Regions from separate parts of the Portococcus stanieri PCC 6802 genome, predicted to be linked through region 1. Evidence: riboswitches for the same ligand, from Rfam matches in the RefSeq annotation. Region 1 holds a riboswitch; the other holds the start of a gene.
The links. Region 1 has a riboswitch for cobalamin ahead of PSE6802_RS0110555 (DUF1636 family protein). Riboswitches for the same ligand answer to the same signal wherever they lie in the genome.

Region 2: another riboswitch for cobalamin. It lies ahead of PSE6802_RS31690 (CbtB domain-containing protein); the one in region 1 lies ahead of PSE6802_RS0110555 (DUF1636 family protein).

What each region holds. Positions count from the first base shown of each region.
Region 1 is NZ_KB235914.1:1,124,642-1,132,548, reverse strand. Features, by position in the region: gene PSE6802_RS0110570 (ammonium transporter) at 1-460, shown strand, start outside; gene PSE6802_RS0110565 (2-phosphosulfolactate phosphatase family protein) at 566-1,279, opposite strand; gene PSE6802_RS0110560 (ABC transporter ATP-binding protein) at 1,409-2,191, opposite strand; cobalamin riboswitch at 2,329-2,474, shown strand; gene PSE6802_RS0110555 (DUF1636 family protein) at 2,515-2,955, shown strand; gene cobW (cobalamin biosynthesis protein CobW) at 3,029-4,081, shown strand; gene PSE6802_RS0110545 (glycoside hydrolase family 94 protein) at 4,122-6,521, shown strand; gene PSE6802_RS0110540 (RibD family protein) at 6,635-7,456, shown strand; gene PSE6802_RS0110535 (response regulator) at 7,611-7,907, opposite strand, start outside.
Region 2 is NZ_KB235910.1:505,893-513,799, reverse strand. Features, by position in the region: gene PSE6802_RS0102530 (TMEM165/GDT1 family protein) at 220-501, opposite strand; gene PSE6802_RS0102525 (TMEM165/GDT1 family protein) at 620-952, opposite strand; gene PSE6802_RS0102520 (pyroglutamyl-peptidase I family protein) at 1,007-1,534, opposite strand; gene glmU (bifunctional UDP-N-acetylglucosamine diphosphorylase/glucosamine-1-phosphate N-acetyltransferase GlmU) at 1,780-3,147, shown strand; gene PSE6802_RS0102505 (hypothetical protein) at 3,241-3,738, shown strand; gene PSE6802_RS0102500 (hypothetical protein) at 3,748-4,929, opposite strand; gene PSE6802_RS31690 (CbtB domain-containing protein) at 5,149-5,340, opposite strand; cobalamin riboswitch at 5,383-5,529, opposite strand; gene PSE6802_RS0102495 (TrmH family RNA methyltransferase) at 5,619-6,407, shown strand; gene PSE6802_RS0102490 (MFS transporter) at 6,404-7,864, opposite strand.

The DNA.
Region 1 (7,907 bases):
TACTCCTGCCGCAGGTTTTGTTAACCCCATCGGTGCAATTCTAATTGGCAGTATTACTGCTACATGTTGCTTCTTTGCAATTAGCTTCAAATCTAAGTTAGGAATTGATGATGCCTTAGATACCTATCCCGTTCACGGTGTGGGTGGAACAGTGGGCGCAATTCTAACCGGAGTTTTCGCCGTGAAAGCTGTTAACTCGGCGGGCGCAGATGGCCTAATTGCTGGCAAACCCGGACAAGTTGTCACGCAAATTATTGCCGTTGTCGTCGCTTATTTAATTGCTGGGATCGGTACTTTTATCATCCTACAGATTGTTAAGGCTCTAGTCGGCCTGCGCGTCAAACCAGAAGTTGAATTCCAAGGTATGGATATCAACGAACATGGTGAAGAAGGCTATGGCGAAGAGTTTGGCGGTGGAGTCAGTCAAATGGGAGGAAAAGCTAGTCCGATCGATGGATAGCATTCCTGATGGAACTCAAATTTATCAACTATTAGACAACTAGACAATTAGACAATTAACTGGGAGATGGAACGCGATCGCATTCTGTCTCCTATATTTTTGAGATTATGCTACTAAAACGCCAGGGGATGCTTGCTTGGGTAAAATTTTGACCAGATCGATTTTGGCACAGTAGGCAATATCAGCACTACAGTTGAGGCGTAATAGGCGCTGGCCGTGGCTAGCAGCAAGGAATAACTCCTCTAAGCGATCGCTCCATTGGCGATATAAAGATAATGCCGCGATCGCCTCATCATTTCCCCATTCGCACGAGCCATCCAAACCGCTAGCGATCGCCCCCGCACAAGCCGTATCCTCTAAAGAAAAACTGCCCTCCCAACCTGAGCCAACAATCCAAACCGTTTCGGGTTGCGCCTGTTTGAGATAATTCAATACGGAACCAAGATTAATCATGGCAGCGGCCAAGACCGTTGGCGCAGCTTTAACGCGTTGGAGCGAGCGAGTACCATTGGTCGTACTCATAAAAATTCGCTTATCTTTTACCACCTCTGCCGTATAGTCAAATGGCGAGTTACCTAAGTCAAATCCTTCCACTGTACCGCCCCCACGTTCCGCTGCTCTCAGCCTTAAATGGGCAGGATGCAAATTACTAGTTTGCATTAGTTCGTCTAGATCGGCAAAAACCTGCACCGCTTCTGCCCCAGCAGCTAAAGCGGTAGTAATCGTAGTAGTAGCACGTAAAATATCGACTGCGATCGCGCACTCTGGTATTTCGTTGTCTGGCGCTAGTTCGGGGGTGTGGTAGACAAATAGCTTCATTAGTTAAGGATTAGTTGATATAGCAGTAATCAGTTTTAACGCCATCGACAATTTGGCAGCAAACAACTAAGTTTTAATACTTATTTAATATATCTTTATAGTTTGATTTACGATAGCTGCAAGACTAAATTATTCCCACTCGTCGGTCTCTACATTGCTCTCAGATTGCATATCCTGTTGCATATTCTGCATATCTTGCTGCACTGCTTGCCAATTAACTTCCGATGCAGTTTGCGATCTGACTGGACTACCTCTGTGCAATTGCACCAGATGGCTGCACCAGTCTGCCATTAGATCTAACTGGTGATTCACCATTACTACTGTTGTTGGTGGTTGCGATCGAGTCAATTCCTGCAAAATATCTAGCAAAAGACCCGCTCGAAAGCGATCGAGCGCAGAAGTTGGTTCGTCTAGTAATAGGATCTCTGGCTCAGCGACCAGTGCCCGAGAGATCGCGACCCATTGCCGTTGCCCTACCGACAGTTGCAGTTCCGAGCGTTGAACTAACTTAGAGTCAAACTGAAGTTTGTCCAGCCACAGATCCAGGCGATCTTGAATTTGTTTTTTGGGCATCCCGACTAGCTTGAGGGGATAGGCGATCGCCTCAGCCACAGGCATACCTAGCAAGGTTGGTTCTTGCGCGACTAACATAATCCGACGGCGCAAATCGATCGCGGGCAGTTGTTTAATATCATTTCCCCAGGCATAAATTTTGCCAGAGGTTGGATCGATGAGGCGATTCAGCAATCGCAGAAGGGTGGTTTTCCCAGACCCCGATGCTCCTACTATCCCCGTGCGGCTGCCAGCCGCGATCGCCACAGAGCAATTATGCAGGATATTTTGGTATGACACCAGTTGCAATTGCAACACATCCTGGGACGTTTCCAATACATTCACTAACTTTTTGGTCACTCAGGGCTTATCTTAAAATTTCTCGTTATTGGTTGCATCAACATTAGCAGATCGTTTCCGGAGTTCGTCGAACTCACGTCTACAATTAGCCCCCTGCCCCGAGTTAGCCGCACGGAGGGTTAAAAATGAGCTACAGTGAATAGCGATCGCAATTTGGTTCTCGCGGGAGACAGCCGCTAGAAGTAATGGGGAAAGTTCGGCGTAAATCCGACACTGTCCCGCAACTGTAGATTTCAGTCCGTGCTGAAAAAGTCAGGATGCCCGCCAAATTTGAGCGATTGAGACTGCAAGTTAAATATCTGCGAGGTACAGATAAATTCTCTATGTCAAATCGAATTGCGTTAAATCAAATTTCAAATCAACATGCTTTGTTTGTATGTACGACCTGCGCTAGTATCTGGCAAGATGGTAAGCGCGTTGGTACTAGTGGCGGACAGGTAATGCTGGAGCAGTTAACCCAACTGCATCGAGATTGGGAGCTACGGGAAGAATTTCCCATCCGCGCTGTAGAATGCATGAGTGCCTGCAGTCATCCCTGCGCTGTGGCATTGACTGGGGATGGTAAGCATACCTATTTATTTGGGGATCTGTCGCTCGATCCCGAAACTTTTGAGGCCACGACTGCGGCAATTTTGGAATGTGCTGGTAAGTACTATCGTGCCGATGATGGGATCTTGCCTTGGTCAGAGCGTCCCGCGCCACTGAAGAAAGGAATACTGGCTCGTATTCCACCTCTGCGAAAAGTTGCGGCCAATCTGCGCTAGATTTTTTGACATCCCATCGCTTGGAATGTCGTGACAGTTTTATCGTTCAAATTGGTATAAAATTAAAATTCTCATGCATAAAATTCCCGTAACTGTAATTACTGGCTTTCTTGGAGCTGGAAAAACTACTTTGGTGCGATATCTCTTGCAAAACAATCAGGGTAGACGCATTGCTGTAGTAGTGAATGAGTTCGGTGAGATTGGTATCGACGGCGAACTGCTACGTTCTTGTCAAGTTTGCGATGACGATGACTCTGCGAACGATATCGCTAGTAATATTGTGGAATTAAATAATGGCTGTCTGTGCTGTACGGTGCAGGAAGAGTTTCTACCCACCATGCAAGAGTTGTTAAAGCGACGCGATCGCCTGGACTGCATCCTGATCGAAACTTCGGGTCTAGCCCTACCAAAGCCGCTAATTCAAGCATTTCGCTGGCCAACGGTACGTACGGGCGCTACAGTTGATGGTGTGTTGACCGTGGTAGATTGCGAAGCAGTAGCGAACGGACAATTTGCGACAGATTTGGATGCCATTAACGCTCAGCGCCTGGAAGATCCCAATTTAGAACACGAAACTCCCATTGAGGAATTATTTGAAGATCAGTTAGCTTGTGCCGATCTAGTTCTGCTCGCAAAAGTAGATCGGGTGGATGGCACTACGCAGGAGAAAGTGCAGAAATGGTTGAGGCAAGAACTCCCAGAAACTGTGAAAATTATTCCCTGCAAACAAGGAGAAGTTAATCCCAGTCTTCTTTTAGGATTTAATGCCGCCGTTGAGGATAACTTAGAGAGCCGTCCCAGCCATCATGACTATGAAGAGGAGCACGAACACGATGATGGTATTAACTCAATTCATCTCGATCTAGATCGGGAATTTGAACCTTCAGCCCTGGTCAAACAGTTGGAGCAGCTAGTCGCTCGGCAGGAAATCTACCGTATTAAGGGATTTGTAGCAGTGCCCAAGAAATCTATGCGATTGGTTTTGCAAGCCGTAGGTTCGCGATTTGACTATTTCTACGATCGCCCTTGGCAACCCTCTGAATCGAGACAAACTCGTCTGGTATTTATCGGTCAAGAATTGGATGGCGTTGCGATCGAGCGCTCTGTTGCTACTGTGGCATTATGACAATTGCACGCTTAGTTAAAATCCTCTGTCAGAAATCTCCATGAAACTAGCTAATACCTACGGTTATTACTCCGACGACGATCGCGAATATATCATTACCAATCCCCGCACGCCGCGACCCTGGTTTAACTACATGTGGAACGGTCATTACACTAGCTTGATTTCCCATACGGGTGGTGGTTTCAGCTTTCTTGACTCGCCTCGCGATAATCGCATCTCGCGCATGCGCTACAACTGCCTGCCGTGGGATCGCCCCGGTCGCTATGTCATGGTGAAGGATACAAAGACAAGCCAGTATTGGTCTTTGAGTTGGGCACCGACGATAGATTTAAATTACGATAAATACGAATGCCATCACGGTCAAGGTTATACCAGGATCGTCACAGAAATTAATGGCATTCGCGGTGAGATTACCTACTTTGTGCCCGCAGATGTGGATGCTGAAATTTGGCGGGTCGAATTAACTAACTTAACTGGTGCAGATCGCAATCTGGAGGTGTACTCGTTTACCGAATTGCTCATGGGCAACGCACTCAACGATCTGATCAATCAACCCAACGACAAGCACTTTACCGATATCCATTTCGATGCCGATCTGCGATCGCTGGTTGCCACCCGTCGCTACTGGGTGTTGAACAAAAAAGTGTCGGTGGCACAACCGAATATCGATTGGCAATATCGCATCTACTTCACGCAAACGCTGCCCATCTCCGGCTTTGATAGCAGCCTGGATGTCTTTATCGGGCGCTGGCGATCGGAAGCCAACCCCGAGGCCGTAGAGAAGAGCCGGATGCAGAATACCGAAATTACCGCAGGCGACCCGATCGCCGCCTTGCAGTCTCGCGTAGTCCTACCCGCCTCTGGTAAAGTAAATTTTGCCGTAATTTGCGCGATCGCTCCCAAAGAGAATTCTCAATCCCCTATCGAGACAGCAGATTTGAGCAATCTCGAAGTCATAGATCGCGCCTTTGCCGAGCTTAAGGCGAAATGGGATAAGCATTTGGATGTAGTGCATGTCGATACGCCCGATCCGAAATTCAACGCGATGTTAAACGTGTGGAATCAGTATCAGGCTGCTGCCACGTTTGATATGGCGAGAAATGCTGGTTACTATCACGGCGGACTATTATTCGGTACGGGCTTGCGCGACCAGTTCCAAGATATCCTCGGTGTCGTGATGGTGGATCGCGATCGCGTCCGAAGTCGCCTCTTAAATGCGCTGCGATTTCAATTCCAAGATGGCTCGACTTTGCATAACTTTTTTAAATTAACCAATACAGGCGAACGCACCAATCACTCCGATACACCGCTATGGATTCCCTTTGGTTTAGTAGAATATCTGAATGAAACCGGGGATTTCTCTATTCTGGATGAAGTAGTAGCCTATCACGACGAAGGCGAAGGTAGCGTCTACGAGCATATGGTGAGGGCTTTGCTCTACGCGATCGCGAATCTAGGCGAGCATGGAATGCCTAAAATTCGCAATGGTGACTGGAACGATACGCTCGACCACGTGGGGCCGCAGGGTAAGGGCGAGACAGTCTGGGGCGCGTTTTTCCTGGGCTACGTTCTGCGCAAGACATTTCCAGTATTAGAGCTAAGGAGCGATCGCGATCGTTTGGAAAAGTTTCAGCAGATCTATGAGAGTTTAGGTAAAGCCACAAACGAGCATTGTTGGGATGGCGAGTGGTATTTGCGGGCATTTCGCGATAACGGCAAACCGATTGGCATCTCTGCCCACAAGCAAGGCAAAATTTTTCTCAATGCCCAATCATGGTCGGTAATTTCTGGTCTGGCACCGAAGCAGAGAGCCGATAAAGCTCTAGCTTCCTGTCGCAAATACCTGACTACTCCCTATGGAATGCAGATTGTTTATCCTTCCTATACTGAGATTGAGGATAATGTGGGATTGATTAGTCGTTGCGTCCCAGGCAAAAAGGAAAACGGGGCTGTTTTCAACCATGCTTCGTCCTGGTTTGTGCTGGCGAGTTTAATTAATGGCGATGTCGATCTTGGCTTTGATATCTACCAGCGCATGATGCCGATTAATTCTGCTCGGGATATCGATCGCTATGAAGTAGAACCCTACGTCTATGCAGAATACGTCACCAGTCCCGACCATCCCACCCAGGGACAAGCCAGCCATTCCTGGCTAACTGGTACGGCGGTATGGATGCTGCGCATTGGTATCGACTACATTATTGGTTTCAATCCTACTTTAGATGGCATGACTATCGATCCGCATATTCCTTCCCATTGGCAAGGGTTTACCGCATATCGGAAATTCCGAGGCAAGACATTAAAATTGCAGGTTGCGAATCCCAATGGCAAAAATTCAGGCGTGTCATCCATGACTGTGAACGGGCAACAGGTCGCGGGCAATTTCTTGAGAACGAGCGATTATAGTGAGATAGAGTTGGCGATCGCGGTTAGCCTATAGCAATGTAGGGGGCAGGTTTTGCCAAAGCCCTATTGCTAAAAGGCAATAACTTCTAGCCAAACCTGCCCTTACCTGTGGCGTGCCAACGAGCAATTTGCAAATGGAATTAATTTATGTTCGATCGCCTTTTTACTACGTCCAACCAATCCACTCCCTCCGACCAGATCTATACCCATGCCGAATTAGCTTTTCCTACGACAGGTGTAACTTTTGTGCAGGGCGATCGCGCGCTGCATAGACCCTACATCGTATTTAATATGGTCTCTAGCGTGGATGGGAAAGCCTCAACCAGTCCGGGTGGGTTAGAGGGATTGGGTTCGAGAAGCGATCGCCTTCTCATGCAACGCTTGCGGGCGCAGGTGGATGCAGTATTGGTGGGAGGAGCGACGCTGAGGGTCGATCCATTTATCCCTACCGTGCCGGAGCACCTCAGCGAAGAGCGATCGCGCGATTTTCCCAATCGACCTCAACCCTTGGGCATGGTAGTCAGTCATAGTGGCGATTTACCTTTAGACCATCGGTTTTGGCAAGCCGATCGCAATCTCCGAGTCGTGTTTCTGGGCGAATCGGCAAGTCGGGAGGCAGAGGAGGCTTTGAGCTTAAGAGCGGAAGTGGTGCGATTGCCCAAAGATGTAAATCGACAAGGAGAAGATCTAGCATTCATGCTGCACTTTATGTGCGAGCGGCTGAGAATTAAGTGGCTCCTGGTGGAAGGGGGACCATCGCTGAATTATGCGCTGATTTCGCGGCGATGGAGCGATGAGATATTTTTGACCGTGTCGCCGCGATTAGTGGGCGGGATCGAGAACATCACGGCGATCGCAGGTGATGGTTATGGTATGGGTGGTATGGGCGGCGAGAATCTTCCGCATCTCCAATTGCAATCGATTTATCACCACGACAACGAGTTGTATTTGCGATATCAAATCGTATAGCTATAGCGGTTTTCAGATGAAAACGAGAAGGGGGTTTGGGGGCGTTGCCCCCAAGAAGGGGTTCCACCCCTTCACCCCGTCAATAAAACCCGTTCTCAAGTGAAAACCGCTATAGCGAAGACACGTTGCGCCTCGTAGCAGCACGCACTACGCACTAGCTGTTAATGACTTTACGAATCGTGGTGAGTAATTCTTGGGTAGTGCAGGGCTTGGGTAAAAAGGCGCGTATACCATTACCCGTGGTCTGTGCTAATGCTTCCATTGAGGCTACGCCACTATTGGCAATAATCTTTACCTGTGGGTTCATTTTTTGTAGAGTACGAATTGCAGTCTCGCCTCCCATCGTTGGCATCATCATATCCATCAATACAACGGCAATTTCCTGCTGATGTGCAACGTACTGAGCGATCGCCTCTATCCCATTATTAGCGGTGACGATCCTGTAATTATG
Region 2 (7,907 bases), on a different contig from region 1:
CAGTAAACACGACAGATCGAACGGGGTGAAGGGGTAGAACACGGCAGTGGCTCTAGCGGGGAACCCCCAAGACCGCCCTGCCTCCCCTTCTTGGGGGCAACGCCCCCAAACTCCCTACTCACCTCCGATCTGAAAACTGCTATAGCTGGGATGGCAAAGCCAATCGCTTTGTTGATGGAAGTTGGAGATAGCAATCCATACCAATAGCAGAGCTTTCGCCTATGTTTCTGGGTGGGAAGATAGAAGGCGAATCGCCACGATCGCGAATACGAACGCAGCGATCGCTTTGAGCAGTCTAGTTGGTAAAAACTGCGATACCTGACCGCCTAGCAGCACTCCAATTAAACTCGCTGCTAATAGTGCTAAAGCTGAACCTAGAAAGATATAGCGGCGGGGAGCCTTCGAGTTACCGCTCAAACTGAGCGTAGCAAGCTGGCTTTTATCACCTAACTCCGAGACAAAAATAGTACCGAAACTCAAAGCTAGTAATTGCCAATCCATAATTCAAATCGATTCCTCCAATAAATTTTTCATCGATCGTCGCGTGTGGGGACAGGTTGAGATTATCAAAATGCTTGCGGAATGAAACTTTAAAAGGCTAACTGCTAAAGGCTACAAGCTACAGAATCGCATCCCAGACTAAACTTATGGCAAGCAATAAAAAACTCAGGCCAGTCATGGTGTTGAGTAAATTGGGCGATACTTTCTTAGATAACCACTTGCCCGCGACTACGCCCAGAAAACTAGTGGTGACTAGTGCCAACGCCGCACCCAGAAATACGATCGCAGGCGATCGCGATGAAGCGGCGATTGTCAAAGTTGTTAGTTGAGTCTTATCGCCGATCTCAGCTAGAAATACTGTCAGAAATGTGGTGGTTAAGATCTGAAAGTGCTCGGTTTTAACTAAGCGATCAGGAGGAGAAAAGCCGTCTGGCTTTAGTAAATACGTCACGGGGATATTTTAAAGTCTAGTGTTCTCATTTTCTTTTCACATTTTAACCTATCTTCACAAAAATGCCCGCAAAATCGCCATGAAGTCTGTCAAGATCGGTTGACAATTGGTACGGGTGAGGACGGGTACGTGGACAAAAATGCAGTTGGTGGTGGGGCTATGTTCGTGTAGATACTTGAGGACAGAGTGGTACAGGGCGTTGCAGACAAACTTGCCTGCATTGTGGCTAATTGCTGTCACGCTTAAGTTATCGACTAGTTGGTCTAAATCAACCTGAGTGGAGAATTTTTCTAGTGGGTTACCCGTTACAGAATCGAGCTTAGCCCCGGTTGACTCCACCATCAGATGCGATCGCTTTTCTGCCATTCCGCAACAAATTACGGCTTGCGGTTGTATTTCAGCGATCGCAGCAATTACCCGAGCGGGAGCTATTTGAAAATCGACAGGAATTTTGCGGAGCAGGTGCAGGCGATCGTGCGGTAAATCTTGTTGTAGCGCTAGCCCTAGCAGATCGTCGGACGCATTCGAGATATGGTGGGCTTTCCAGGTGTCAAAGGAAGTAAGAAGTAGCTTTGCTGGCATAGGTAATATGGTGGCGGTCAGCTTTTAGCTTTCAGCAGTCAGCAGGAAAATAGAGAATTGCTATATTACATCAGAAACTATCGATGAAGTTACAGGCGATCGCCGCAATCGCCGCAACAGTTTTGCTACGGTGCGGCAAAATATCTGAAGCTTCATTCGATGCAATAATAAAAAAGTTTGTTTTATTACGTGGGGTAATTTCCCCAATACCAGGAAATTTGGTGAATGAAAATAAGGGTAACTCCATGTTAGCAGTGGCAATTTTGGCAGCGGGCAAAGGTACTCGTATGAAGTCCGATCTGCCCAAGGTGGTACACGAGTTGGGCGGGCGATCGCTGGTAAAGCGGGTCTTAGATGCGGCTACCGCCCTATCACCCAAACGGCGGTTGATAATTGTAGGTTACGGCCAAGCTTTGGTGCGAGAGGCACTGGCAGCAGAACCAGGTTTAGAGTTTGTAGAACAGGCGGAGCAACTGGGGACAGGGCACGCGATTCAGCAATTACTGGAGCCATTACAAGGTTTCACGGGAGATCTGGTAGTTTTAACTGGCGATACACCACTACTGACAACCCAAACTATTGCGGATTTAGTAGCAACCCATCGCGATCGCCATGCTGCTGCTACCGTCCTCACTGCTTTATTACCCGATCCCACCGGCTATGGACGGGTTTTTTGCGATCGGAACAATCAGATCGAATGCATTATCGAACACCGCGACTGTACCGACGCGCAACGACAGAATCAGCGCGTGAGTGCGGGCGTGTATTGCTTTAAATGGCCAGAACTGGCTGAGATTTTACCCAAACTTTCTAATAACAACGATCAAAAAGAGTACTATCTCACCGAAGTTTTCAATTATCTCTCTCCTGTCTTTGCTCAAGATGTGGAAGATTATGAAGAGAGCTTCGGGATCAACAGCCGCGTGCAACTTGCCCACGCCTATGAGGTACTTCAGAGCCGTATTCGCGATAAATGGATGCGGTTGGGCGTGACGATGAATTTGCCTGACACGATTACAATCGACGACACGGTAGAACTAGAGCCAAACGTGATTATCGAGCCGCAAACTCATCTGCGCGGCTATACCAAAATCAAGTCGGGATCGGTAATTGGCCCTGGCAGTTTAATCGAAAATAGTACTATTGCAGAGAACTGTCGCGTTCTCTATGCCACTGTAGAAGATAGCCAGATTGGCGCAGGTTGTCGCGTTGGCCCCTACACTCACATCAGTAAAGAGTCAATCGTGGGGGATCGCTGTCGGGTTGGCAATTTTGTCGAGCTGAAAAAGACGCGAATGGGAGAGAATACTAACGCCGCTCATCTCAGTTATCTGGGCGATGCCACGCTGGGGAATCGGGTCAACATCGGTGCGGGAACGGTTACCGCAAACTATGACGGTTTTAATAAGCATCCTACAGTGATAGGCGATCGCAGCAAAACTGGTGCCAACTCCGTTTTGGTAGCGCCAATTCAGATTGGTAAAAACGTTAACATTGCATCTGGCTCAGTAGTTACCACTAATGTGGAGGATAATGCCCTGGCTATTGCTAGAGCTAGGGAAACAATCAAGCCAGACTATTATGATGAGGATGGGCGCAAGAAAGTTAAGTAAAGCAGATGCAGAGACTCAGATATAGAAAATTCTGTGCCCCGAATCTTCATTCCCAAAATAGAATAGGAGTATAACTTTTGAATATGTCATTCAATGCAGTTCATCGACGCTAAGCAGGCTTATCCACTGATCTTAGGGATGGTTATTTCTTTGGTGGGCGTAGGTCTCTGGCAAAAACTGAATCCGCCGACTGTGAGAGAAATAACTAGTCCCCTCCCCGTAACCGTGCCACCATTACCAACTACATCACCCCGCCCCGCCAGGATTCCAGGGAAGCAGCAGGGGGCTTTACGGGTTGGCAACCGTACCGAGCATTCCGTGAGAATTGTTCTGCTGTCTGGCAAACGCGATCGCGCGAGTTGGGATGGGGTGGAGCCAGTCAATTGGGATTTTGCTCCCAGTGAAGGAGGCGCAGAAGGGTTACTCCTATCCTTACCGAATGGGCAGATCGAGGTAGCTCAAGGTGATATTATGTTCGCTTTTGCTACTGATGGTTCCCGACTTTACTGGGGGCCGCATGTAGTTGGTCAAACGAATTCTCTCGTTTGGAATGGCGATCGCCGCGAATGGAATATGATCCTGGAACCTTGAGCTTTAGGGTTAGGTTTCTTGCCAGCGGCTGCGTCGCAGCCACAATCCAACTACCAGGCCAACTGTTAAAACCCCTGTAAAGGAGAGCAATCCAATTAATCGCACTGACATTGGTGGCGCGATCGCCTCCACATCAATTTCCCGAGCGACTTCGAGGGGTGGGAATTGCTGCTTGCTATGAGGTTGGGGCGATGCCTTGACCTCGATTTTATGGGGAGCGCCATCAAAAAATTGCTCTTGCCATGCCAGCAATCCTTGAGCATTCGGTATCCCCTGATAAGCAAATGCTACCCAGTTATTTTCTAGCTGCGTTGTTTTAATTGACAAGATGGCATCGTTGAGGGGGCGATTGGTTTTGCTATCGGTCAGTTTTGCTTGAAATGATGCAGCACGTCCAACCTCGGCACCACTATCCCCAACCAGCTCCAGTTTTACCCCCTGTGACTGGCTTATGCTAGAGGTATTTGAGTTGCTACGTGCTTCTTCTGCGATGTGCGTGCGGACTCCAGCCAACTCAGCACTTACATTAAAGAACAGCAAAGCCGCGATCGCTAAGACAGTCGCGCCACTCAAAAGCAGCCTTACTCGACGCGGTGCAATTTCTCCTGCCTGAATTACCTGGCGGCCTCCGATAATCCAACCACCAAAGCAACCAATCGCTAGTAGCGCTCCTAAAACAAATGGGAAGTATTGCCACTTCAAAGGATTTTCAGGAACTGCCAGTTCCAAGTTCTGCGTAATTGGCGCGAAAGCATTGGTAAGTTTTGGCGTGACGCTGACTCGCAACTGATAGTTGCCACGGATGGGAAACACTTGCTGCATCTGCAACTCACCCGTAGGAGCATCTCCTTCAATGTCCAACAGCTTGGTGCCTTCCACCACAGGAAAATCTGTAGTAAACCAGGGGGTAGGAGCGGGGGTCAATATTTGCAGATGGAACCGAGCGTCCTGTAATGACTTGCCCGATGCATCCTGCGCGCGCAACTTTAGCCGGATGGGTGGTTGATACTGCCCCGATCCTAAATATTCTGTCGCTTCTGCTTCTAGAGGATAGGCTCGAGCGATCGGTGGCTCCGCGACCAACTGTACCGAAGCTGAGGGCGACAGAGACAATCCAGCGATCGCGTGGGATAGAATACCGACAGCACAAGCTAAGCCTACGAGTGCAGACCATTTAAATTTGGGGAACACGATTGGAAACTCCTATAAAGGCTGGGTAAGGGCAGGTTTAGCGAGAAGTTTTTACTCTTATAGCCGTAGACGGATCGTTTATTATCGCGAGTGTGGAGGCTAAGCCCCCACGCAGGGGTTCCACCCCTGCACACCATCCTGAGCCTATTGGCTATAGCTATATTGGTGGTTTTGGTCTAAAACCTGCCCCTAAATGGATTTTTACAGTAACCAAAGATTTCAATGACAACTAACGCCAAGCGTGTGATGTCTGAGGGAATGAACTTTATCGTGTACTGCCGGATAAGTACTGAAATAGACCATCCAAATAATCAGCGACCAGAGCAGAATGTAGAGAATTGACTGGGTTGGCACTGATAAAACTAACCTCTCAGTGCGTCGCCATGGTGAAACTTGGATTGAGCTTTTCATGCTGTACCTCGCAGATGAACTAATCTAATTTGCTCTAACTCGATCTAACCTGATACATCGGCGGGCATTCTGACTTAGAGAGTAATATAACTCTCATTACAGTTGCGGGACAGTGTCGGCCTTGCACCGTACTTTCCCCATTACTTCTGATGGCTGTTCCCCATCAAAACCGACGAATGGCTTAAAGTATATCAGTTCAGGCGATCGCCAATACCAGCAGAGTTAAAAAACTTAATGAATAAAGTGGTTATAATCGTTAAAACATCATAAATTTGTCATTGCTGACCAGTACCAATAATCCCTTAATTAAACAATTGCGCCAACTTGGCAAAAGTGCCAAGGAAAGACGCAAGCAAAATCTCTTTCTGCTTGAAGGTACTCATGCTCTCATGGAGGCGATCGCTACCCAATATCCCCTGGATACCATTTGCTGTACGGAAGCGTGGGCGGAATCTCATTCCCAAATTTTTTTGCGAGAGCGGGCGATCGCGAGTCGAGTGGAGCTTGTAGGCCAGAACGTAATAGAAGCGATCGCGACGACGGTTAATCCTGATGGTGTGGTGGCAGCAGCACCGCTACCTGAGAATAAGTCGATTGAGATTGCGAGTTTGGGTTTAGCGCTGGAATCGCTTCAAGATCCAGGGAATATGGGCGCAATTATCCGATCGGCGGTGGCGGTGGGTGTCGATGGAATTCTAGTCAGTCAAGATAGCGTTGATGCCACTAACCCTAAAATTATCCGAGCCACAGCGGGGCAGTGGTTCCGATGTCCCAGACAAACAGTAGATAATTTGCCGGATGCCGTTCGCGCTTGGCAAAATACTGGTGGTGTAGCGATCGCCACCCTATCCGATGCCAGGATCTCTTATTGGGATTTCGATTTTACCCAACCGAGTTTAATTCTGTTGGGAAATGAAGGTAATGGCTTATCCAAGGAAATGGTTGCCATTGCGGATGTAGCGGTAAAGATCCCGCTGAGTCCAGATGTGGAGTCTTTGAACGTGGCGATCGCGGCATCGCTCTTGCTATACGAAGCCAAGCGCCAAAGGGAATATCACCGCCACTAGTTCCGAGCATTCCTCCGTTCGTTCAATCGATAGAGAATCTCGGCATGGTACTCACGAGTAATTGGATAAAAGTAAGCCAGGACTAAACTGCAAATCAAAGTGGCAGTTGGCAAAGGCCCGATCGCAATTAGAATTGCTTGTAAAGCAGAAGGGGGTTGGGTAGGTGCGGGCTGACAGGGCAATCTTTCTTGAAATCCCGACCAGGAAAGCCCAACACCTAGTAGAAATAATCCAACCGCCAGTCCCATTTTTTGCAATAGCACCATAAAAGCATAAAATATGCCTTCCCGTCGCTGACCCGTTTGCAATTCGTCCAATTCCGTCACATCCGGTACCATTGACCAGGGAATTAGGTAGGCAGTTGAAACCCCAAATCCAGCCAGGACGGCAAGAACGTACATTAAGCCGATCTGACCGGGCTTGAGAAAGAATAAACCGGCTTGCGCGATAATCCAAAAGCCCATACCGGCAAAGTAGATAGCCTTCTTCCCAAATTTCTTACTCAGCGCGCTCCATACGTATAACATCGCCAGAGCTGTGCCTTGAACGGCAATAGTCACTTGGATGAAATCCGTTTCCGTCAGTCCCATATAATTCACAACATAGTAGGGAATAATCGATGCTGTGATTTGTACGGCCAGCCAGGAACAGAAATAAATCCCAATTACGTATAAAAAAGGACGATTGCTAAATACAACGCTCAACTGCCGAGCAAAGCTCATCTCCTCTACAGGCTCTGAAGCTTGCGCGTGCAGGCGCTGGCGCTCTGCCATGAGAGCGCGATCGCGGATGCCCCACACGCACCAATAGATCGATAACACGGCGATTACTGCGCAAACTCCTCCCAGAACTAGATATTGCAAGCTGTCAGCGCTGCAACTGCCGGATGACTGCGCGGCATTGGATTTAAAGGCAGCAAAGATAATATTAGCCAGTACTAGAGAGAGAATGCTGCCACCAATCGAGAAGGTAAATCGGAAACTGGTAAGGCTGGTGCGCTCGTGGTAATCCTGAGTTAGTTCTGCGGTTAGAGCCGTATAGGGTAGGTTAACAGCGGTATAGAACGTGTTGAACAGAATCGCAATAATTACGTAGTACCAGAACAACCCCCACTTATCAGTAGTTGGTACCAACCACTGCAACCAAAAGAAAATGCCAAAGGGAATAGCGCTATATAGCATCCAGGGTAACCGCCTGCCCTGACGCGATTTGGTGCGATCGCTGAGCACGCCCACAATCGGATCGTTAACGGCATCCCACACTTTGCCAATCAGCAAGATAAGCCCTGCTAAGCCCGGATCTAAGCCTGCTACATTGGTGAAAAAGAATAGTAGAAAGAACGACAGCAGGTTGGCGGTCATTGCTGCGCCCAGATCGCCTGCACCGTAGGCAAGCTTGGTTGGGAAATCGAGCTTTGAGGAGATGCTAGATCCAGTCAAGCGATCGGGATTGCTCATGTAGATTGTGCCTCGACAGAACTAGAGCGAGGAATACATTGAA